3 regions of the Streptomyces sp. NPDC002793 genome follow, and region 2 is predicted to be linked to each of the others. Evidence: riboswitches for the same ligand, from Rfam matches in the RefSeq annotation. Region 2 holds a riboswitch; each other region holds the start of a gene.
What was found. Region 2 has a riboswitch for cyclic di-AMP ahead of ABT001_RS25080 (M23 family metallopeptidase). Riboswitches for the same ligand answer to the same signal wherever they lie in the genome.
Positions count from the first base shown of each region.

Region 1 (7,909 bases), on a different contig from region 2:
GCCCCGGTCAGTGGAGGGAACGGAGTCCAACGAGCAGCCTCTCGACGAGCGACCGGTCGATCTCACCGGCGCTGGGGATCGGTGGTCGAGCGTGCAGATGTCCGGCGGCCACGAGGTCCGTGGCCAGGAAGACCGTGGCGCTGACCGGGAGGTCCAGATGGGCAGCGCATTCCACGACGGTGAGTGCCCCCGGCTCCAGGAGCTCGCACAGCCTGCGCTGCTCCGCACCGCTGTCCGGCGGCAGGACCGAGTCCGTGCGGAGGAGCACGGCCAGCCGGTCGAGCACGGGGCCGGTGGGCGCGGAGCGGCCACCGGTGACCAGGTAGGCGGGGATCAGTCGGCGCCCTGGGCCGGGGTTCATGGCCGGGTGACAGCGTCCGGTCGGCGGGTGGGCGCGTGCATGGCCCGGGTCAGTGCGGTGACCTGCACCTGCATCTGGTAGGCGATGTTCCCCAGGTGGGCGTCGGGGGCGGCGAACAGGGCCAGCGTGGTGTTCCTGCCGGCCGGCACGACGACGGCGAACCCCAGGTCGGACTCCACGACCGTCTGGGCCAGCCGCGGCGCCTCGGCCTCGGTGAAGGCGGTGGTGAAGGCTCGGGCCGCCGCGTGCAGGGTGGCCGTCATCGCGGCGACGCGTTCGGCCGACGCGCGGTCCAGGCCCGGCGAGGCGCCTTCGACGAGCCCGTCGCCGGTGGCGACCACCGCGTGCTGCACTCCGGGCAGCTCCAGCAGGGGGGTCAGCACCCAGGCGAGGTCGCCGGCGGTGGGGGTGGTGCTCACGTCTCGTCGTCTCCTTGGTCGTCCGATGGGGATGCTGGGGGTGCCGCGGGCCCTGGCGCGTTCCTGCCGCTGAGGGTGCCCTCCTGGAGGGCGGCCCAGGCGGCTCCGGCCTGCTCGGGCGTGCGGAGCGCGGGCTCCTCCGCCGCCTGCTGCGGAGCCGTCGGCGGCTGCGGGACGGCCGTCCGGGGGGATCTGCGCCGTCGGGTGGGCAGCTCCGCCGGACCCGCCGCGCGCTCGACGGCGGGATCCGGCTCGGCGGGTGGCGGGGACGCGGCGAGGGCGTCGGGTGCGGGCGAGGCGGCTCCGGCCCCGGCACCCCGCGCGTGGACCGGTTTCGGCGCGAGCACGGACAGGGTGCGGTCGTCGTCCATCACGGTCAGCAGATGGGCCGGGACGCGCAGCATCGTGCGCATCCCTCCGTACGGCGACGCCTCGATGTGGCAGCTGAAGCCGTACCGCGCGATGAGCCGCCCGACCACGGCGAAGCCGGTCTGCGGCGGATCGCCCAGCTCGGTGAGCAGCACCTCGGAGGGGCCGGACAGCAGGGCCCGGGCGCGCTTCAGCGCGTCGTCGTCCATGCCGATCCCGGCGTCGTCGACCAGGATCAGAGCACCGCGCCCCGCCGTCTGCTGGACCGTCACCGGCACCTCGGTGTCCGGATGCGAGTACGCCGTCGCGTTGGCCAGCAGCTCGGCGAGCGCGATCGCGAGCGGTTCGGCGGCCCTGGCGACCAGGGCGAGCCTCTCCTGGCGCAGATGGTTGGCGACCTTGATCCGTTCGTACCCCGCGACCCGGGACTGCGCACCGAGCACGACCTCGACGAGAGAGGAGTTCTGCCGGGCGAGTCCCGGCCACGCGTCGCAGAGCACGGCCGTCGCCTGGGTGCGGCGCAGGGCCAGTTCGTTACGGAAGTCGAGCTGCAGGATCCGCGGGTCGTCGTACTCGTGCTGGAGTTCCTGCAGCAGGTGCTGCGACTGGTTGAGAAGCGACTGGATCTTCGCGGAGGTGCCGCGCATCGCCGAGCGCGCCGCCGCGTCGACGCGCACGCGTTCCTCCAGCACCGCCGTGCGGGCCGCCTGTACGGCGTCGGTCAGCAGGCGTGCGGCGTCGCCCTCGATCCCGGCGGCCTCCCGCAGCCCGGGAACAGCCGCGGTCCGGTGGGAGAGCGCGGTCGCCGCTGCGGGTATCCGCTTGCGGGCGAGCTGACGTATCTCCTCGGTGAGGGCGAGGGTGCGGGCCTCGGCGGCCCTGGCCTGACGCTCGATCAGTTCCACGCGTGCGGAGGCCGCGTACGCGTCCCGCCTGGCCTGTTGCATCCGGGAGACCGACCACAGCGCGGCGGCGACGGCGATCAGGGCCACGATCCATGCCACCACGCCGTCACCGCGTCCCTGTTGTCGGAGCGGGGCCGTCGTTCCCGGGCGTGCCGCGCGGCGGTACGGAGAACCCGCGTCCGGCCGGACCGCAGCCACTCTCCCGCGGCGACCAGGCGCACGGCCCCTCGCCGAGGTCCACGACGTCCCCACCCCTGATCGGCATGGGCCGATTATGCCGACCCCGATACGGCCGCGTGTTCGAACTCGGCCATCCCGCCTGCCCTATGGCGTGAAACCGACCCCCTCCCGATCGGACCGTCACCCTCCGGTGACCGTCCGGGGTTGCCGCACGCCGGCCCCTCACACCCTTCACTTCCACATGTTCTGACATGTCGGTCGTTGACTTCGTGCCACGTGAGGGATACCCGCACGGAGGCAACAGAACCGGAATCAGCCGACTACCCACCGAGCTTGGCTGAAAACAGTCGCATCGTGGACTGCTTGATCACCAACAGTTTGCTTGTTCTTGCTCGATCGACCCGACTAACATGCAGAATTGAACACGTGGGCATCGATTTCAGCCAGCCCCACCCCCACCATGTGTGAACAGCAGCGGAAGCGGAGTGCGGACATGTCGCATGTCGAGACCGAGACAGCCGGCCAGCCGGAGTGCTGGCGCCGTGCCGCGGAGGCCGCCGTCGACCGGAAGGACGCCCTGCCCGCCACCGGTGAGCGCATCGCCGTCGTCGGCTGCGGGACGTCGTATTACATGGCCCAGGCCTACGCCTCACTCCGTGAGGACTCCGGGCAGGGCGAGTCGGACGCGTACGCCGCCTCGGAGTTCCCCTTCGGCCGCGCGTACGACCGGGTCGTCGCGCTGACGCGTTCCGGTACGACGACGGAGGTGCTCGGCCTGCTGAACCGGCTGCGGGGGGCCACCAGGACCGTTGCCGTGACCGCCGATCCGCACACTCCCGTGATGGGCGCGGCCGACGACGTGGTCGTCCTCGACTTCGCCGACGAACGGTCCGTGGTCCAGACGAGGTTCGCGACCACCTCGCTGACCCTGTTCCGCGCCCACCTCGGGCTGCACACCGAGGACGTCGTACGGGACGCCGAGACCGCCTTGGCGGAGCCGCTGCCCGAAGGCCTGCTGGACTGCGCCCAGTTCAGCTTCCTGGGGCGCGGCTGGACGGTCGGGCTCGCCAACGAGGCGGCCCTCAAGATGAAGGAGGCGTCGCTGTCCTGGACCGAGTCGTACCCGGCGATGGAATACCGGCACGGCCCCATCAGCATCGCCACGACCGGCACGGCGACCTGGATGTTCGGCGCCGCCCCGGAGGGGCTGCGGGAGCAGGTGCTGGCGACCGGGGCCCGCTGGGTGGAGAGCGGCCTGGACCCGCTGGCCGACCTGGTCCGGGTGCAGCGGCTGGCGATCGCCCGCGCGGCGGCCCGCGGTCTCGATCCCGACCTGCCGCGCCATCTGACCCGCTCCGTGGTGCTCGACCCGTCAGCGGGCGCCTGAAGGCCCCGGGGCATGCCGCGTACCGGGCCGGCGGGCGGCCCGGTACGCGGCCTCGGCCATGACGGGGGTCAGGCCTCTTCGAAGTAGGCGTCCAGCGCCTCGTCGAGTTCGGCCGTCCACGTCTTCAGGTCACTCCGGGCGGCGGCCTCGACCTCGGCGTTGAACCACCGGCGGCTCGACAGGTGGACGGTCACGGTGAACCGGCGCCCGAAACGGCCGGTCTTGACCTCGACCGCGCCGATCTCGGACCAGTCGAACTCCGCCTCCTGGTCGTCGAGCCGGAAGCGGACGCCCTCGGCGTCCACTTTGATGGACCCTCGCCGGTCGCTGACCTCGAAGACGGGCCCGTCCTCCTTGCGGGCGGCCTCGGCGTCCGGGGTCGCCTCGTCAGCCGGGGCCTCGTCCGGGGTCGCCTCGTCAGCCGGGGCCTCGTCCGGGGTCGCCTCGTCAGCCGGGGCCTCGTCCGGGGTCGCGTCCTCGGCAGCCGTGGAATCGTCCACGGCCTCCTCGGCCTGCGCGTCCACGGCCGCTTCCTCCGGGGTGCCCTCGGTCGCCGCCGTCTTCTCCGCTTCCGCCTCCGTCCGCGCGGGGGCAGGGGCCGTCAGGCCGGGGATGTACGCCGGGTCTGTACCCGCGGCGAACTCGGACTTGATCTTCGAATCTATGCGCTGCTCCACGGCGGGCAGTATGGACGACGAAGCTGTACGAGACCAGTCACCCGGGCTCCGCCCGGCCTGTCGCCGGTGCTCCGGCCGCCCGGCACGGCGTACCCCGGAGACGACTGACGGGTGGTGCGGGTTCCGCCGAACCCGCACCACCCGTCAGTCCTGTCCCTCTGTCACACGCCCGTGCGTCAGCGGTTCCGCCTCCGCGAGGACTCAGTAGGCCCCGAAGACGTTGTCGATCGAGCCGTACCTGTCCGCGGCGTAGTTGCACGCGGCCGTGATGTTGGCGACCGGGTCGTAGCTGTCCGTCGACGTACCGGGCACGTGGTAGGCCTGGAAGGTCGGGTCGATGACCTGGAGCAGGCCCTTGGACGGGATGCCCGCAGCGGCGTTGGAGTCCCAGTTGTTGATGGCCAGCGGGTCGCCGGCGGACTCGCGGATGATGTTGCGGTGGATGCCGTCGTAGCTGCCGGGGATGCCGTGCTCGGCCATGACGGCCAGCGACTCCTTGATCCAGCCGTCGAGGTCGTCCGTGTACGCGGCCGGTTCGGCGGCCGGAACGGCCTCGGCCGCCGGCGCGCCCTCGGCGGCGACGGTGTCGCTCGTACGCTCTGAGCGATCGGCGCGGCCGGACGAGGCGGAGGCCTTGGATTCGGCCTTCTCCGCCTTGTCCGCCGACTTGTTGTCGGCGTCGGCGCCGATGGTCAGCTGAAGACCGGGAAGAATCAGGTCGGGGTTTCCGCCGACGATCTTCTGATTGTCCTCGTACAGAGCCTTCCAGCCACCGCTCACGGAATGCTCGCGCGCGATCTTGGCAAGAGTGTCACCCGCGACCACGGAATAGGTGGCGGTCTCGGACTTCTGTGCGGCAATTCCCTTGCCGGACACGGCAGTAGACGTCGCCGCCTTTTCGACCGCGGCCGGCTGGGCCGGAGCGGCGAATGCGCCGGTCGCGCCGATCACCGGAAGGGCAAGGGCGGCTCCACCCGTGGTCACGGCGATGATGCCGCGAGTCAGCGAACTGGTCCTGAAACGACGGTGCTTACCATTTTCGGGCATGCTGGATTCCTCTCCGTCGCCTGCGAAGTGAGCTGTCGGGTTCGGGCTGGAGATGCCCGGCCGCATACGAATGCGACTTCACCCCGAGCCGCTCCGGTAACCGGATCGGCACTTACTTGGGTCCCCCGCTCCTGCCGTACGAAGAAGTGGTCGGGTAACCGGACGGCGGCAGGATTCGGCGTTCCGCCCGGAGTGATGGCGACCGTAGGCGAGAAATAGGGAAAGGAACAAGCCTGGCGCGGTGATCACAATTCCCCCGCAAGATCGATTCATGGGAATTCATGTAATCCACCCCACACCGAGCCGGGCATTCCCGTTGGCACAGAAGGGAACCGACTGCCGCGCCCGTGCGTCCGGGGCGCGCGAAGTGACCCTCGTCACCGAGTCCGATTCGGGCGTTTTGCTCCAGAGAGAAGGGGTGCGGGTCGCACGAAATGACCTTTTATGGATTACGGGATGAATTCAATAAAACTAGATTAAATCGGGCATAAAACCCATAACTGACCCCATCTAGGCAAACCGCAAGTGGATGCCGGTGGAGCCATGGCCTCTACAGCCCCACTGCGAGGTACACCCTCAACGACACCTCGCATCTGCCAGGCACTGTGCTCACATACATTGCACATGCGCCCGTGATCCCCATATCGTGTCGCACATGCAGTCCTACACCATCGGTCAGGCGGCACGTCTCCTCGGCGTGAGCCCGGACACCACCCGCCGCTGGGCGGACGCCGGCAGGGTCGCGACCCATCGCGACGAAGCCGGGCGCCGTCTCATCGACGGCCGTGATCTGGCCGCCTTCTCGGTCGAGGTCGCCCAGGTCGGCCCCGGCGAGGACGAAGTCCCCTACACCTCCGCGCGGAACGCCTTCCCCGGCATCGTCACCGCGGTGAAGCTCGGTGACATCGCGGCCCAGGTCGAGATCCAGGCCGGCCCGCACCGCCTCGTCTCCCTCCTCACCCGGGAAGCCGTCGAGGAGCTGGGGCTCGAGGTCGGCATGCGGGCCACGGCCCGGGTGAAGTCGACCAGCGTGCACATCGACCGCGCCTGACGCGACGGCCCCCACCGAGGAGTTCTCCGATGCCCTTCCCCCTCACCGGCCGCCGGACCGGGGCCGCGGCCCTGTCGGTGGCACTGCTCGCCACCCTGGCCGCGTGCGGCAGCGACGACGGCAACGACTCCGCCGCGCCGGACACCGAGCTGACCGTGCTCGCCGCTTCCTCGCTGACCGACGTCTTCGCGACGGCCGGTGCCGCGTACGAGAAGGAGCACCCCGGCACGGAGGTCACCTTCTCCTTCGCCGGGTCGCAGGAACTCGCCGCCCAGGTGAGGCAGGGCGCTCCCGCCGACGCCCTGGTCACCGCCGACACCAGGACGATGGACGGGCTTTCGGCGGACACCGGCAAGCCGACGGTCATCGCGAGGAACCGTCTGGTCATCGCCACCGGCCGAGGAAACCCCGAGAAGGTCCTCGGCCTCGCGGATCTCGCCGATCCCGCCCTCAAGGTGGTCCTGGCCGCCCCCGAGGTCCCCGTCGGCCGCTACGGCCGGCAGGTCCTGGACGCCCAGGGGATCGACGTGAAGCCGGTGTCCCAGGAACCCAACGTCCGAGCCGTCCTCAGCAAGATCGAGCTCGGCGAGGCGGATGCCGGCCTCGTCTACCGGACGGATGCCGCCGCCACCGGCAAGGTCGACGCGATCGACATCCCCGACGCGCAGAACGCCATCGCGTCCTATCCGGCCGCGACACTGAAGTCGTCCGGTGACGCCGGGGCCGCGGCCGCCTTCGTGTCCTGGCTGTCCACACCCGAGGCGCAGAGGATCCTCCAGGCCGCGGGCTTCCAGAAACCATGACCCGGCCTGGCCGGACCCGTAGGGGAACGCGTTGAAACAGCTCCGCCGCCGCCCGTCCGGCCCCCGCACCCCGCTCGCCCTGGCGATCCCCGCACTGCTCGCCGTCGCGTTCCTGGTGCTGCCGCTGGCCGGCGTCCTGGCACGGACGTCCTGGGGTGAGCTCGGCACCCATCTGACCAGTCCCGGGACCACACAGGCCCTGAAGCTGTCACTGCTCGTCTCGGCCTGGGCGCTCGGGCTCTCGCTCGTGCTGGGCGTGCCCCTGGCCTGGGTGCTGGCCCGCGTCGACTTCCCCGGCAAGGCCCTCGTACGCTCGCTCGTCCTGCTGCCGATGGTGCTGCCGCCGACCGTCGGCGGTGTGGCCCTGCTCCTCGCCTTCGGGCGGCGGGGGCTCCTCGGGCCCTGGCTGGAGGACACGTTCGGCATCACCCTGCCGTTCCACACCTCGGGCACGGTCCTCGCCGCGACCTTCGTCGCGATGCCGTTCCTCGTCATCAGCCTCGAAGGCGCCTTGGGTGGCCTGCATCCACGCTACGAGGAGACGGCCGCCTCCCTGGGCGGCTCCCCCGTGCGTGTGTTCTTCACGGTGACCCTGCCCATGGTCGCCCCCGGTCTGGCCGCGGGCGCGGCGCTGACCTGGGCCCGGGCGCTGGGCGAGTTCGGGGCGACCATCACCTTCGCCGGCAATCTGCCGGGCACCACCCAGACCC
Region 1 is NZ_JBEOVL010000063.1:15,670-23,578, forward strand. Features, by position in the region: gene ABT001_RS33210 (GTP-binding protein) at 1-30, opposite strand, end outside; gene ABT001_RS33215 (DUF742 domain-containing protein) at 8-361, opposite strand; gene ABT001_RS33220 (roadblock/LC7 domain-containing protein) at 358-780, opposite strand; gene ABT001_RS33225 (ATP-binding protein) at 777-2,156, opposite strand; gene ABT001_RS33230 (SIS domain-containing protein) at 2,728-3,621, shown strand; gene ABT001_RS33235 (hypothetical protein) at 3,690-4,298, opposite strand; gene ABT001_RS33240 (transglycosylase SLT domain-containing protein) at 4,500-5,345, opposite strand; cyclic di-AMP (ydaO/yuaA leader) riboswitch at 5,348-5,528, opposite strand; gene ABT001_RS33245 (TOBE domain-containing protein) at 6,001-6,396, shown strand; gene modA (molybdate ABC transporter substrate-binding protein) at 6,426-7,199, shown strand; gene ABT001_RS33255 (ABC transporter permease) at 7,231-7,909, shown strand, end outside.
Region 1: another riboswitch for cyclic di-AMP. It lies ahead of ABT001_RS33240 (transglycosylase SLT domain-containing protein); the one in region 2 lies ahead of ABT001_RS25080 (M23 family metallopeptidase).

Region 2 (7,909 bases):
GTTGGACTGGTAGTCGACGGTGTCCTCGTCGATCGACTCCGTCATCAGGGTCGTGGCGTCGGCCATCCGGCACTCGGTGTACCGCATGGCGGCCGGCGGGTCGTCGTTGCCCAGCGAACCGAAGTTGCCGTGCCCGTCGACGAGGGGCAGGCGCATCGAGAACGGCTGTGCCATGCGCACCAGTGCGTCATAGATCGACGCGTCACCGTGCGGGTGCAGTTTGCCCATCACCTCGCCCACGACGCGGGCGCACTTCACGTAGCCGCGGTCGGGGCGCAGTCCCATCTCGTTCATCTGGGACACGATGCGGCGGTGCACGGGCTTCATGCCGTCGCGGGCATCGGGCAGCGCCCTGGAGTAGATCACCGAGTACGCGTACTCGAGGAAGGAGCCCTGCATTTCGTCGACGACGTCGATGTCGAGGATCTTCTCCTCGAAGTCGTCCGGCGGCGGGGTTTTCGTGCTGCGGCGGGCCATCGCGGCTGCGACTCCTTCACAGATTCTGTCGGGCAACCTCAGGTTCTGACGCCGACCATTGTGGACCGCCGCACTGACGACGCCGACCTCGACCCGTCCGAAACGGCCCCCGGGGCCTCCCCAGAGCCCCTGTTTACGGCAGCATCTACGACAACATTCACCCGACGGGAACTTCGCCAGGTGCCCGTGCGCTTGGTCTTAGAGTGGCAGGTCCGGCAGGAAACCCTGTACCGATCGAAGGGACGTACATGCCCATGGGTCACACGGCCACAGCCCAGGCCGGCTCCGGCGGCTTGACGGCGACCGAGCACCGTCTGGCCAACGGCCTGCGCGTGGTGCTCTCCGAGGACCATCTGACCCCCGTCGCCGCGGTCTGCCTCTGGTACGACGTCGGCTCCCGGCACGAGGTCAAGGGACGCACAGGCCTGGCTCACCTCTTCGAGCACCTGATGTTCCAGGGTTCGGGCCAGGTCAAGGGGAACGGGCACTTCGAGCTGGTGCAGGGGGCGGGCGGCTCCCTCAACGGCACCACCAGCTTCGAGCGCACCAACTACTTCGAGACGATGCCCACGCACCAGCTGGAGCTGGCCCTGTGGCTCGAGGCCGACCGGATGGGCTCGCTGCTCGCCGCGCTCGACGAGGAGTCCATGGAGAACCAGCGCGACGTCGTCAAGAACGAGCGCCGCCAGCGCTACGACAACGTCCCGTACGGCACCGCGTTCGAGAAGCTCACCGCCCTCGCCTACCCGGAGGGCCACCCCTACCACCACACGCCGATCGGTTCGATGGCCGACCTGGACGCGGCGACCCTGGAGGACGCGCAGGCGTTCTTCCGGACGTACTACGCGCCGAACAACGCGGTGCTCTCGGTGGTCGGGGACATCGACCCGGAGCAGACGCTCGCGTGGGTCGAGAAGTACTTCGGCTCCATCCCCTCCCACGACGGCAAGCAGCCCCCGCGCGACGGCTCGCTGCCCGCCGTCATCGGCGAACAGCTGCGCGAAGTGGTCGAGGAGGAGGTCCCCGCGCGTGCGCTGATGGCCGCCTACCGGCTGCCGCACGACGGCACGCGCGAGTGCGACGCCGCGGACCTCGCGCTGACCGTGCTCGGCGGCGGCGAGTCCTCCCGCCTGCACAACCGCCTGGTCCGCCGCGACCGTACGGCGGTCGCCGCCGGATTCGGTCTGCTCAGGCTGGCCGGCGCTCCCTCGCTCGGCTGGCTGGACGTCAAGACGTCCGGCGGCGTCGAGGTGCCCCGGATCGAGGAGGCCGTCGACGAGGAGCTCGCCCGCTTCGCCGAGGAGGGCCCCACGCCCGAGGAGATGGAGCGCGCCCAGGCCCAGCTGGAGCGTGAGTGGCTGGACCGGCTCGGCACGGTCGCCGGCCGCGCGGACGAACTGTGCCGGTACGCCGTCCTGTTCGGCGACCCGCAGCTCGCACTGACCGCGGTGGGCCGGGTGCTCGACGTGACGGCCGACGAGGTCAAGGCCGCCGCAAGGGCGCATCTGCGTCCCGACAACCGTGCGGTCCTGGTCTACGAGCCGCTCGAACCGGCCGACGAGACGGACGGCACCGACGCGCACGAGACCGACGCGCACGAGGGGGCCGACAAGTGACCGACGCCGCCGTGACTGGAGTAGCGATGGAGTACCACCCGCAGCCGACCGCCGGTGAGGCCCGGCCCTGGGCCTTTCCCGCGCCCGAACGCGGCGCCCTGCCCAACGGGCTGACCGTGCTGCGCTGTCACCGCCCCGGCCAGCAGGTCGTCGCCGTGGAGATCTTCCTCGACGCCCCGCTGGACGCCGAGCCCGAGGGCCTGGACGGTGTGGCCACGATCATGGCGCGCGCCCTGTCCGAGGGTACGGACAAGCACTCGGCGGAGGAGTTCGCCGCCGAGCTGGAGCGGTGCGGCGCCACGCTGGACGCGCACGCGGACCACCCGGGTCTGCGAGTCTCCCTGGAGGTCCCGGTCTCCCGGCTGGCCAAGGCCCTCGGTCTGGTCGCCGAGGCACTGCGCGCCCCGGCCTTCGCGGAGAGCGAGATCGAACGCCTGGTGGGCAACCGCCTCGACGAGATCCCGCACGAGCAGGCCAACCCGGCCCGCCGGGCCGCCAAGCAGCTCTCCAAGGAGCTCTTCCCCGCCACGGCGCGGATGTCGCGCCCGCGCCAGGGCACCGAGGAGACGGTCCGGCGGATCGACGCCGCCGCCGTACGCGCCTTCTACGACGCCCATGTCCGCCCCTCCACCGCGACGGCGGTCGTCGTCGGCGACCTCACCGAGGTGGACCTGGACGCGCTGCTCTCCGACACCGTCGGGGACTGGTCGGGCAACGCCGGCCAGGCCCGGCCGGTGCCCCCGATCACCGCGGACGACACCGGCCGTGTGGTCATCGTCGACCGTCCCGGAGCCGTGCAGACCCAGCTGCTGATCGGCCGGATCGGAGCGGACCGGCACGACAGTGTGTGGCCGGCCCAGGTCCTCGGCACGTACTGCCTGGGAGGCACCCTCACCTCGCGGCTCGACCGTGTGCTGCGCGAGGAGAAGGGCTACACCTACGGCGTCCGGGCCTTCGGGCAGGTGCTGCGCTCGACGGCACCCGGGTCCGCCTCCGGGGCGACCGGCGCCGCGATGCTCGCCATCAGCGGCTCCGTCGACACGGAGTCCACCGGCCCCGCGCTCGACGACCTGTGGAAGGTCCTGCGGACCCTGGCGGCCGAGGGGCTCACCGACGCCGAACGCGAGACCGCCGTGCAGAACCTCGTGGGTGTGGCCCCGCTGAAGTACGAGACGGCGGCCTCCGTCGCGGGCACCCTGGCCGACCAGGTGGAGCAGCACCTGCCGGACGACTACCAGGCCCAGCTGTACGCCCGGCTGGCCGCGACCGGCACGGTCGAGGCGACCGCTGCCGTGGTCAACGCCTTCCCGGTCGACCGGCTGGTCACCGTCCTGGTCGGGGACGCCGCGCAGATCGCGGAGCCCGTGAAGGCCCTGGGGATCGGCGAGGTGTCGGTCGTCACCGGCTGACGGAACGGGACATGACGGACCCTGGCGCGTGCACCGGGCGCCAGGGTTCTGCCATGTGTCCGTTTCGTAAAGAAAATGCCTATTAATCCTGTGGGATGTGCGACAAAAGGCCCTTTCTGTTTGGTGCCGTGAAGGGCCCCGACCTAGCGTCGGCCCGGCTGTCCGCCAGACGAATGCCGCATCCGCGGCGCCGGGCAGCCATCGCCGAGTCCCCGTCAGGCGCGAGCCTGGGGAGCCGGGGACCCACGAAGTCCCTGGGGTGAATCGGATCCCTGTCACCTCGTCCGAGGTGTGGGGGCCCGTAGGAGACCTTCCTGCTCCGAACCCGTCAGCTAACCCGGTAGGCGAGAAGGAAGGAAAGGACCAGCCCCTCCATGGCGTTCATCCGTGCCACCGGGAAGCACCGTGCCCCGAGCCGCCTGACGCGCAAGAGCGCCGAGGTCGCCGGCATCGCGGCCCTGGCCACCGCCGGTGTCATCGGCACCACGGCCTCCCCGGCCCTCGCCGCGGACTCCGAGGCCGTCACCGCCACCGGCCTGACCCAGACCGTCGCCCTCGACACCACCCTCGCCGCCCAGATCGACGCCCAGGCGAAGGCCCAGAAGCACCAGGCCGACCTCGCGGCCGAGGCGAAGGCGAAGGCCGAGGCGGAAGCCAAGGCAAAGGCCGAGGCGAAGGCGGAGGCCGAGCGCAAGGCCGAAGCCCGCGCCGCGGAGGCGCGCGAGGCCGAGGCGCGCGCGGCGCGCGCCGCCGAGCGGGCCCGGCTGAACTCCTTCCACCTCCCGGTCGCCGGATCGCACGTGACCACCGGATATCAGTCCGGCGGCGCGCTCTGGTCCTCCGGAAGCCACTCCGGCGTGGACTTCCAGGCGGCGTCCGGCACCTCCGTCGTCGCCGTCGGCGCCGGTACGGTCGTCGAGGCGGGCTGGGGCGGCGCGTACGGCAACAACATCGTGCTGCGCATGAACGACGGCACGTACACCCAGTACGGCCACCTCTCCTCGATCGGTGTGTCCGTCGGCCAGAGCGTCGGCTCGGGTGAGCGGATCGGTGTGTCCGGCTCGACCGGCAACTCCACCGGACCGCACCTGCACTTCGAGGCCCGGACCACCCCCGAGTACGGCTCGGACATGGACCCCGTCGCCTACCTCCGTGCCCACGGCGTCCAGGTCTGACCGCACGCCGCACGACACCGCCCACGACGCAGGCCCCGGCATCCGCCGGGGCCTGCGTCATGTCCCGGAAGAGGTCGCGGAAGGGGTCGCGGAAGGCTCGTGGAAGTGCTTTTTGGCCAAAAGATATCCATGGATTCCACCCCGCCATCGGAAATTGTGGCCGGTTGCAATAGAGTCACGGAACAGGCGTCGATCGGCCGCGTTCCGCGGGGATTAAGGCGGAGGTTCGGACATGCGCATTCCCGCGCATTCGGTATGCACGGCAATCCGTGACGACATCGTCTCCGGTGTCTTCGAGCGCGGCAGCCGCCTCACCGAAGAGGTGCTCGCGCGTCGCTACGGCGTCTCCCGCGTCCCCGTGCGCGAGGCGTTGCGCACCCTGGAATCCGAGGGGTTCGTCGTCACCCGCAGGCATGCCGGTGCCTGCGTCGCCGAGCCCACGGAGCAGGAGGCCGCCGACCTCCTGGAGATCCGGATGCTCCTGGAACCACTCGGGGCGGCCCGCGCCGCGCAGCGCCGCACCGAGGCGCACCTCAAAGTGCTCCGAGGCCTGGTCAGGCTGGGGCAGGAGCGGGTGCGCAGGGGCGAGGGGGAGGATCTGCGCTCCCTGGGCGGCTGGTTCCACGAGACGCTGGCACAGGCCTCCGGCAGCCCCGCGCTGATAGCGCTGCTCACCCAGCTCCGGCACAAGATCGCCTGGATGTACGCCGTCGAGCAGCCGGCCCGCCCCGCGGACTTCTGGGCCGAGCACGGTGCTCTCGTCGACGCCGTGGCGCGCCGTGACGCGGAGCGGGCCAGGGCGCTCGCCACCCAGCACGCCGAGCGGGCCACCGCGGCCCACCGGCTGCGGCGCACGGACCCGCCGGGGCGCCCGGCGCGGGTGAGGACTTCGCAACACCCCGTAAACATCGCGGGAGTCCGCCATTAACAATTGCACCGTATACAAAGAGGATAATTATTGAGGGGCTTTCTTTGTGCTGCCCTGATTTCGTTTTCCGGGCTCAGCCCCGACCTCGTTCGGAAAACGTGAAAAGCCGCGGCTCCCCGTGGGGGTGCCGCGGCTTTTCCGTGGAAATGATTCCAGTTCGGGACGCCCGGAATCAGACGGTCTCCGGAAGCTCCTCGAGCCCTTCGGCGACCAGCTTCGCCAGGCGGTCCAGGGCGGCCTCGGCGTCGTCCGCCTCGGACGCGAGCACGATCTCCTCGCCGCCCTGGGCGCCCAGACCGAGCACCGCGAGCATGGACGCGGCGTTCACCGGGTTGCCGTCAGCCTTGGCGATCGTCACCGGGACGCCGGAGGCCGTCGCGGCACGGACGAAGATGGAAGCGGGGCGGGCGTGCAGGCCCTCGGCCCAACCGACGTTGACGCGGCGCTCAGCCATGGTTCTGCCCTTCACGTAACAATGGGTTGTCTAGACCAGTCTCTCATGCAGGGCGCACTGCCGCGCCAGGCATCGCCACCGGGCACAACGCGATACAGGCCCCAAGCGTGCCCGCGCCGCCACCCCGCCGCGACCGGTGCGACGGGTCGTAGGCTTTGCCCATGGAGCCCACTCCGGAGCAGAGTCCGCATCACGCGTACCCCGACCACTGGGAGGCGGACGTGGTGCTCCGCGACGGTGGCACCGCGCGCATCAGGCCCATCACCACGGACGACGCCGAGCGGCTGGTCAGCTTCTACGAGCAGGTGTCCGACGAGTCGAAGTACTATCGCTTCTTCGCCCCGTACCCGCGCCTCTCCGCCCGGGACGTGCACCGCTTCACCCATCACGACTACGTCGACCGGGTGGGGCTGGCCGTCACGATCGGCGGCGAGTTCATCGCCACCGTCCGCTTCGACCGGATCGACGAGCAGGGCAGGCCCGCCTCGGCCCCCGCGGACGAGGCCGAGGTCGCCTTCCTCGTCCAGGACGCCCACCAGGGGCGCGGTGTGGCGTCCGCACTCCTCGAACACATCGCGGCGGTGGCCATGGAGCGGGGCATCCGCCGCTTCGCCGCCGAGGTGCTGCCCGCCAACAACAAGATGATCAAGGTGTTCCGGGACGCCGGCTTCACCCAGCAGCGCAGCTTCGAGGACGGCTCCGTCCACCTCACCCTCGAACTGGAACCCACGGCCGAGTCGCTCGCCGTCCAGCGCGGCCGTGAGCAGCGGGCCGAAGCGCGCTCCGTGCAGCGCCTGCTGGCCCCAGGGGCCGTCGCGGTCATCGGCGTCGGCCGCGAGCCCGGGGGCGTGGGCCGGACGGTGCTGCGCAACCTCCTCGGTTCAGGCTTCACCGGACGTACGTACGCGGTGAACACCTCCTTCGCCGCCGGACCGGGCACGGTCGACGGGGTGCCCGCGCACCGCACGGTGGGTGAGATCGGCGAGCAGGTCGATCTCGCGGTCGTCGCCGTGCCCGCCGAGCGGGTGCCCGAGGCCGTCGCGGACTGCGGCGAACACGGTGTGCAGGGCCTCGTCGTCCTCTCCGCCGGATACGCGGAGCGGGGTACCGAAGGCCGGGAGCGGCAGCGGGAGCTGGTCCGGCAGGCACGCTCGTACGGCATGCGGATCATCGGCCCGAACGCCTTCGGCATCATCAACACCTCCGAAGCGGTCCGTCTGAACGCCTCCCTCGCCCCCGAGTCCCCCCAGGCCGGGCGCATCGGCCTCTTCACCCAGTCAGGCGCCATCGGGATCGCACTGCTCTCCGGCCTCCACCGCAGGGGCGCCGGGCTCTCGGCGTTCATCTCGGCGGGCAACCGGGCCGATGTCTCCGGCAACGACTTCCTGCAGTACTGGTTCGAGGACCAGGACACCGACGTCGCCCTGCTGTACCTCGAATCACTCGGCAACCCGCGCAAGTTCACTCGGCTGGCGCGCCGGACGGCCGCCGTGAAACCCGTGGTCGTGGTGAAGGGCGCCCGGCACAGCGGAACCAATCCGCCCGGCCACACCGTGCCGGTCAGCCGCATCCCGGACGCGACGGTGTCCGCCCTGATGCGCCAGGCGGGCGTGATCCGCGTCGACACCGTCACGGAGATGGTCGACGTCGGCCTGCTCCTCGCCGGACAACCCCTGCCGGACGGGCCCCGGGTGGCGATCCTGGGCAACTCGGAGTCGCTCGGCCTCCTCACCTACGACGCCTGCCTGGCGGAGGGGCTGCGTCCCCGCCCGCCCCGCGACCTCACCACCGGTGCGAGCCCGCAGGACTTCCGGTACGCGCTGGCCGAGGCCCTCGCCGACCGGACGTGC
Region 2 is NZ_JBEOVL010000029.1:21,042-28,950, reverse strand. Features, by position in the region: gene ABT001_RS25095 (DNA gyrase/topoisomerase IV subunit A) at 1-477, opposite strand, end outside; gene ABT001_RS25090 (M16 family metallopeptidase) at 726-2,093, shown strand; gene ABT001_RS25085 (M16 family metallopeptidase) at 2,120-3,502, shown strand; cyclic di-AMP (ydaO/yuaA leader) riboswitch at 3,695-3,863, shown strand; gene ABT001_RS25080 (M23 family metallopeptidase) at 3,877-4,677, shown strand; gene ABT001_RS25075 (GntR family transcriptional regulator) at 4,910-5,605, shown strand; gene ABT001_RS25070 (HPr family phosphocarrier protein) at 5,778-6,059, opposite strand; gene ABT001_RS25065 (bifunctional acetate--CoA ligase family protein/GNAT family N-acetyltransferase) at 6,221-7,909, shown strand, end outside.

Region 3 (7,909 bases), on a different contig from region 2:
GCCGCGCGAGGTAGTCCTCGTGCGCGGCGCGGTAGGCGGCGGCCAGCTCGGGGTCCGTGGCGAGCCGCTCGGTCATCTCCTTCATGACCCCGTTGGCCTCCAGCGTGCCGATCGCGGACGCGGCACGCGGGCAGGTCAGGTAGTACGTCGTCGGGAACGGTGTGCCGTCCTCCAGACGGGGCTGCGTCTCGACCACGTCCGGGTTGCCGCACGGGCAGCGGTGCGCGATGGCGCGCAGCCCACGCGGCGGCCGACCGAGCTGGAGCTCGAACGCGGCGATGTCCACATCGGTGGGAGTGGTGGATTCGGTCTGCGGAGGGGGCGTGTCCATGCCTGCCTTGAATGTCATCGGTCGGACTGTATGAATCGGTACGTACGCACGGGGAGGACGGTGGTCATTCGCGGTCCGCGCTGTCCACGCCGTCCCAGAGGTTCTCGTGCCACGGCCGCCCCGTCGCCCCCGGCTCGCCCCGCCGCACCTCGGCCGCGTCCGGGTCGACCACCGTGTAACCGGTCTCACCGGGCAGCACGTAGTGCAGGTGCTGGCGCGCGAGACGGCGGATGTAGGCGTCGTCCTTGAGCCGCGCCTTCTCGTCGCGCAGCTCCTCGGTCCGCTGGCGGGCCTCCTGCGAAAGCCTCTCCTGCTCCGCGATCTGGTCGCGCTGGGAGATGTACTGCCGCATGGGATACGCGAGGGCCACCACCAGCGAGCACACGATCAGCGCGAGGAACGCGGCCCGGCCGGTGAGCCGGGAGCGGCGGGCCTGGCGGCGGTTCTGGGACCGGTAGACACGGGCCGCCGTCTGCTCACCGAGCAGTCGCAGCCTGGTCGCGGTGGAGAACCGGTCGCGGTCCTTCCCGGCCATGTCTCACGCCTCCCCGTTACGCACGTCCGTCCCCGCACACGGTACGGGACCGGATGCGGGGACGGACGGAGGCTGGTGCTCCGGGCTCGGGCTGTCAGCCCTCGAAGCGGAACCGCGGGAACGCCGAACGGCCGGCGTACACGGCGGCGTCGTCGAGGATCTCCTCGATGCGCAGCAGCTGGTTGTACTTGGCGACGCGGTCCGAGCGGGCCGGGGCGCCGGTCTTGATCTGGCCACAGTTCACGGCGACGGCGAGGTCGGCGATGGTGACGTCCTCGGTCTCACCGGAGCGGTGGGACATCATGCACTTGAAGCCGTTGCGCTGGGCCAGCTCGACGGCGTCCAGGGTCTCGGTCAGCGAACCGATCTGGTTGACCTTGACGAGCAGGGCGTTGGCCGAGCCCTCCTCGATGCCGCGGGCGAGGCGCTCGGGGTTGGTGACGAACAGGTCGTCGCCGACGATCTGCACCTTGGAGCCGAGCTTGTCGGTGATGACCTTCCAGCCCGCCCAGTCGTCCTCGTACAGCGGGTCCTCGATGGACACGAGCGGGTACGCGGAGACGAGCTCCTCGTAGTACTCGGTCATCTCGGCGGCCGAGCGGGACTTGCCCTCGAACTCGTAGACGCCGTCCTTGTAGAACTCGGACGCGGCGACGTCGAGCGCGAGCGCGATGTCGCGGCCCGGGACGTAACCGGCCTCCTTGACGGCCTCCAGGATGAGGTCGAGGGCGGCGCGGTTGGACTCGAGGTTGGGGGCGAAGCCGCCCTCGTCACCGAGACCGGTGGAGAGGCCCTTGGTCTTCAGGACCTTCTTCAGCGTGTGGTAGATCTCCGCGCCCCAGCGAAGGGCCTCGGAGAAGGACTCGGCGCCGATCGGCGCGATCATGAACTCCTGGATGTCCACGTTGGAGTCGGCGTGCGAGCCGCCGTTCAGGATGTTCATCATCGGAACGGGCAGCAGGTGCGCGTTCGGGCCGCCGAGGTAGCGGAAGAGCGGGAGGTCGGAGGCCTCGGACGCGGCGTGCGCCACGGCCAGCGAGACACCGAGGATGGCGTTGGCGCCGAGCGAGCCCTTGTTCTCGGTCGCGTCCAGGTCGAACATCGCCTGGTCGATGAGGCGCTGCTCGGTGGCGTCGTAACCGACGAGCTCCGGGCCGATCTGCTCGATCACGGCGAGGACGGCCTTCTCGACGCCCTTGCCCTGGTAACGGTTCGGGTCACCGTCGCGAAGCTCGATGGCCTCGAACGCTCCGGTGGAGGCTCCGGACGGAACAGCAGCACGTCCCGTGCTGCCGTCGTCGAGGCCGACCTCGACCTCGACCGTGGGGTTCCCCCGGGAGTCGAGGATTTCCCTGGCTACGACGACGTCGATGGACGGCACGAGGCATCTCCTTCTGGGATCTGACACTGGTTGTGCAGGGTCACTGTGGCCTTGCGCCACGAGCCTAACCGGCCCGGCCCGCTCCGTCGGCCGTACGCCCGTCCCCTGGGACGAAAAAGGACCCGCGGGCCCTCATTCCGGGCAAAGCTCCAGAATTCTACTGGCAAGTAACCACAAGAAGTGAACACGCATCCCCTGACGCGTCCGCGAACGGACCCCGGCCCGGCACGCGGGGGGTCAGCGCGCCGGGCCGGGCCACCGGGCCACCGGGGCAGGAGGGGACCCCGGGCGGCTGGTGCCTACTTCAGGTGGAGCTGCTGCCCCGGGAAGATCAGGTCGGCGTCGTCGACGATGTCGTCGTTCAGCTCGAAGAGCTTCTCCCAGCCGCCCTTGACCTTCTTCGCGTCGGCGATCTTGCTGAGGGTGTCGCCGGACTTCACCTTGTACTCGCCGTCACCCTTCTCGACCTTCTCGCCGGTCGGGGTGGTGACGGTCTTCGCGGGGGCCTCACGCTTCTCGCTGCGCGTGGTGGGCTGCTCGGCCTTGCGCTCCAGTGCGGCCTGCGGGGCCGTGTCGCCGTTCTTCTCGGAACCGGAGCCGGTGTCGACGCCCGGATCCACCCCGTCGTTCGTCAGGCCGCCGGCGCCGGCGCAGGCCCAGGCGCCCGGGCCCTGCAGGTCGAGGAGCTTCTCGGCGGCGGCTATCTGCTGGCCCTTGGTGGCCAGGTCGGCACGGGCGGCGTACTGGGTACCGCCGGCGGCGGCCCAGCTGGACTGCGAGAACTGCAGGCCGCCGTAGTAGCCGTTGCCGGTGTTGATGGACCAGTTGCCACCCGACTCGCACTGGGCGACGGCGTCCCAGGTCTCGACGGAGGCGGCAGAGGCGCCGGTCGCACCCATGAGCGGGACGGCGACGGCGGCACCGGTGACACCGGCCAGGGTCGCGATACGGACGGCCTTGGACGGGCGACGGTGCTTGCCCTTGCTGGAAAGCAGCATGGTTCTCCTCACCGACGCCTACGAGGTGAGCTGTCGGGTTCGGGCCTGTGAGTTGCCCGGTCACCCGCTCCCGCGGACGACTTCACCCCTAGCCGCACCCCGCCCGTCTTCCGACGGCCGGGTCCGGCACTTACCTGGGTCCCCCGCTCCTGCCTACGGCGCTTTACGCGTCGGTCCCCTTCGGCCGACGGCAGGATTCGGCGTGACGGTCGAAGGTGCCCGCGGTGCGAGCGGCTCCGACCGTAAACACACGCAACCCCTACATTCAAAGATGGACATAACGGCTAATCAGCACGTAACGGCCAGTCGGATCGAGCTGTTTTCGCAGGTCGGAGCCAATATGGACGGATCGGGCGGACGGGGCGCTCCAGTTGACGCAAAGAGACCCATGTCTCACTTACGCATAAGTGGACATAGGCCTCTGAACTGCCCCTGTTTTCGGGGCCTTTTTGCGCTTTTGATCAGTCGGCGGTGGTGGTCTCCGCCGAGTCGCCCGGCGCGTTCGCCCCGACGAGTCCGAGGTCCAGGCTCTGGCCGGGGAGGATCAGGTCCGGGTCGGAGCCCAGCTCGTCCTTGTTGGCCTCGTAGAGCGCGGACCAGCCGCCGGAGAGCTCCTGCGCGTCCGCGATCGCCCAGAGGTTGTCGCCGTCGCGGACGGTGTACGTCCCCTCGGCGCCCTCACGTGCCCCGGAGTCGCCGCGCGAGGCGTGGCGCCCGGAGTCCCGTCCGGCGTCCGGACCGGAACCGGCGTCCGCCTCGGGAGCCGGGGTGCCGCGGTGCTTCCCGCCGTTCGCCCCGTCGCCCTTCGAGTCGCCGGGCGTACCGGATGCCTCGGGAGACGGCGTCGCGGACGGCGAGGCGCCGGCCTCGCCCCGGTCCGTCGAGTCCTCGGTCGTGTCCTCGTCCGCGCCGCCCTCGGCGTCGCCGGAGCCCTCAGGGGCTTCCGAGGCGTCCGACTCGTCCTCGGCGCCCGCCGTCTCGTCCTCCGCGTCCGACGCCTCGGGCGAGGGGGTCCCGGACGGGGTCGCGGTGTCCGAGGGCTCGGCGGAGGGCTCGTCGCCCGGGTCGACGCCGGGCAGCCCCTCGTCCACGGCGAGCCCGGAGATCACCGAGCAACTGGACCACGCCTGGGGTCCCTTGTCGGCCAGCACCTTCTCCGCGACGGCTATCTGCTGCGAGCGGCTCGCGAGGTCGGCGCGGGACGCGTAGTCCGTGCCGCCGTAGTCCGACCAGGTGTCCTCGGAGAGCTGCAGGCCACCGTAGTAGCCGTTGCCGAGGTCGGCACTCCACATGCCGCCGCTCTCGCACTCGGCGACCCGGTCCCAGGTCGACGCGTCTGCGGCTTGTGCGCTGCCCGCGCCGAGCAGCGGGATGGCGATGGCCGATCCCGTGACGCCTGCGGCGACGACGATGGCGGGTGCCTGGCGTGGGCGACGGTGTCTGCCGGTCGCGGAGCCCATGGGATTGCCTTCCGTGTGACTGACATGTGTAACGGGTTGGTCGAACGGTGAACCTAGCCCTACTCGAACGTGTGTCACAAGTCGATGCAGCGGAGATCACGTGAAAGTCACAGAGTTGACAGGCTGTCACTTTCTGCGGCCGGATGTCCGGGATCGAACTCGACGGGAAGTGTGCGTAGTCCGCGCATGATCAGCCCTCCACGCCAGCGCAAATCGGCAGGTTCCGCAGCGAGCCGCAGGTCGGGGAGGCGTCTCAGCAGGGTCGCCAGCGCCACCCGGCCCTCCAGCCGGGCCAGCGGCGCCCCCAGGCAGTAGTGGATGCCGTGCCCGTATCCGAGGTGCTGATTGTCACTCCGAGCGAGGTCCAGGGTGTCCGCATCCTGAAATCGCTCCGGGTCGCGGTCGGCTGCGGCCAGCACCACGAGAACGGGGTCCCCCGCCGCGATGTCCTGTCCTCCCAGCGTCACGGGTTCGGTGGCGTAGCGCCACGTCGCGAGCTCCACCGGACCGTCGTAGCGCAGCAGCTCCTCCAAGCCCGTGTCGAGGAGGTCCGTCTCCCCGGCGGCCAGCGAGCGTTCCAGGCGTTCGCGCTGGGCCGGATTGCGCAACAGGGCGTAGGTGCCGTTGCCGATGAGGTTCACGGTTGTCTCGAAACCGGCGAAGAGGAGGATGAACGCCATGGCTGCGGCCTCGTTCTCGGTGAGGTGCTCGCCGTGGTCGCTCGCCCGGATCAGCCCGGAGATCAGGTCGTCGCCGGGGTTCTCCCGCTTCCGGTGGATGAGTTCGGCGAGATAGCCGCGCATCTTCTTGACCGACCTGGCCACCCCGCCCCGCGGCCCGCCGCCGTGCCGGATCATCATGCCCGCCCAGTCCCGGAAGTCGTCCTGGTCCTCGCGCGGCACCCCGAGCAGGTCGCAGATCGCGTAGATCGGGAGCGGGAAGGCGAAGTCGTGGATGAGGTCCGCGTCCCCCTTCTCGATGAAGTCGTCGATGAGGCGGTCCGTCAGTTCCTGAACCCGGGGCGCGAACTCCGCGACCCGGCGCGGGGTGAACGCCTTGGACACGAGCCGGCGCAGCCGGGTGTGGTCCGGAGGGTCGATGTTCAGCAGATGCGTCATCAGCTCCGCCTTGCGCTCCCCCGGGATGCCCGTCTTGCCCTTGGCGTTCGCGGAGCCCGCGTGGTGGGCCGGGTTCTTGGAGAGGCGGGTGTCGGCGAGTGCCTGCTTGGCATCGGCGTACCGGGTCACCAGCCAGGCCTCGACACCGCTCGGCAGGGCCGTGCGGTGCACGGGGCTGTGTTCACGGAGCCAGGCGTAGGCCGGGTACGGGTCGGTGGCGAACTCCCAGGTGAAGAGTTCGGGCGCTGTGTCGGGCACGGCGGGCGTCGCGTCGGGATGTGCGTCGGGCGCGGGGGCCGTCCCGGGGTCGTCGTTCATCCCTCGACGCCGTCCGCGGCGGTGCCGGGCGTCCCGAGCCCCTCCGCCGCCCGGATCGCGTCCCGGTAGGCGCGGGCGGCGGCCCGGAGGGCGGCCTCCGGGTCGGTGCCGACCCGTTCGGCCCGTACGGCGAGGGCGAGCAGCCGGTAGCCGATCCCCTCGCCTTCGGGGAGCGCCACGTCGAGGCCCGCGGCGCGGACCCTGCTGCCGAGCTTGGCCGCCAGTGCCAGACCGGGCTGGCCCGGCGGCACACCGTCGGTGACCGATTCCCGCTGCTTCTCGATCGCCTTCGTCCGCATCCAGTGCGCTCGGACGTCCTCCGGGGTCTCGGCGGTCTCGTCACCGAACACGTGCGGATGCCGGTGGATCAGCTTCTCGACGATCGTGGCCGCGACGTCGTCGAGACCGAACGGCTCCTCCTGGTCCTCCTGCGCGATGCGCGCGTGGAAGACGACCTGGAGCAGTACGTCGCCGAGCTCCTCCCGCAGTTCCGCGCGGTCGCCGTCCTCGATGGCCTCGACCAGTTCGTACGCCTCCTCGATGGCGTACTTCGCGAGGCCCTCGTGCGTCTTCTGCGAGGTCCACGGGCATTCCAGCCGGATCCGGTCCATGACCTGGACCAGATCGAGCAGCCGTGCGCCGGGCAGGTCGTACGAACCGGGCAGCAGCTCCAGGTCCGGCATCTGCACCCGGCCCGAACCGCCGAGCCGGGCCAGGCCGTCGGTCAGCGGCTGATTGCCCTCGCCGCCCACGAGCACCACCACGGTCCGGCCACCCGCGCAGTCGTCCACCAACTCCTCGGCCGAGGGAGCGGCGTGCTCGACGGCGACCCCCGCCTCGCGCAGGTACGGCAGCTGCGGGTGGTCCCGCTCGGTGCACAGCACCCGGTCGGCGCCGTGCAGGGTCTGCCAGGCGGGCCAGGACAACAGACCGGGGGCGACCCGGTGGCTGGCGGTGAGCAGGACGATACGACCGGGATCTTCAGCGTTCACGCCCCCGAACCTACCCCTGGGCGGGCATGGCCCTCCGTTCGGCTCAGGCCCCCGCCTCGGGCTGCCCCTGGACAGGGGTGACCTGGCTGATCCACGGGGCCTTGTAGGTGCTGAGCTGGATCTTCTGATCGTCCCAGCTGCCGTAGCGCGGGTTGACGTCGATGTGCAGCGCCTTCGACGCCTCGGTGAGCGCCTTCCCCACCACCTGCTGTCCCGCCGGGGTCTGCAGATCGGCGCCGAGCGCCTGGGCCAGCTTCGGGAGCTGGACCTCTTTGCGCAGGTCGTCCTCGATCTGGCCGGCGGCGACCCAGCGCTGCTCCAGCATCACCGCCTTCAGGCCCGTGTCACCGCCGTACTGGGCGGTGGCCGCCGCCCGGACCTGCTGGATCTCCTTACGGCTGACGCTCACCCCCGCGTCCTTCGCGGCACGGTCCAGGACCCGCGCGAAGATCAGGCCGTGCAACTTGGCGCGATTCAGCTGCCCTGACTCCTTCACCAGATCCTCGGACCGTGCCGACGTCTGCTGCGCGCTGCGGACGTCCGAGGCCTGCCGCTGGACCGTGGCCACGTCGATCCGGTCGCCGCCCACCACCGCCGCGGCGCCCGGATGGGCTTCGTTGCCACAGGCGGTCAGGAGCGGCGCCGCGACGAGCGTTGCGGCGGACAGGGCGAGCGCGGTGCGACGTCGGCGGTGCAAAGGAGCCTCCCGGGGAGAGTTTGTGCATCAGTGCACAAAGCCTTGCGGTGATCGATGTTAGGCAGTGGACGTGATTCGG
Region 3 is NZ_JBEOVL010000001.1:98,178-106,086, forward strand. Features, by position in the region: gene ABT001_RS00420 (DUF501 domain-containing protein) at 1-331, opposite strand, end outside; gene ABT001_RS00425 (FtsB family cell division protein) at 396-866, opposite strand; gene eno (phosphopyruvate hydratase) at 961-2,247, opposite strand; gene ABT001_RS00435 (transglycosylase family protein) at 2,547-3,245, opposite strand; cyclic di-AMP (ydaO/yuaA leader) riboswitch at 3,246-3,416, opposite strand; gene ABT001_RS00440 (transglycosylase family protein) at 3,707-4,705, opposite strand; gene ABT001_RS00445 (cytochrome P450 family protein) at 4,813-6,141, opposite strand; gene ABT001_RS00450 (nucleoside triphosphate pyrophosphohydrolase) at 6,138-7,133, opposite strand; gene ABT001_RS00455 (SurA N-terminal domain-containing protein) at 7,177-7,830, opposite strand.
Region 3: another riboswitch for cyclic di-AMP. It lies ahead of ABT001_RS00435 (transglycosylase family protein); the one in region 2 lies ahead of ABT001_RS25080 (M23 family metallopeptidase).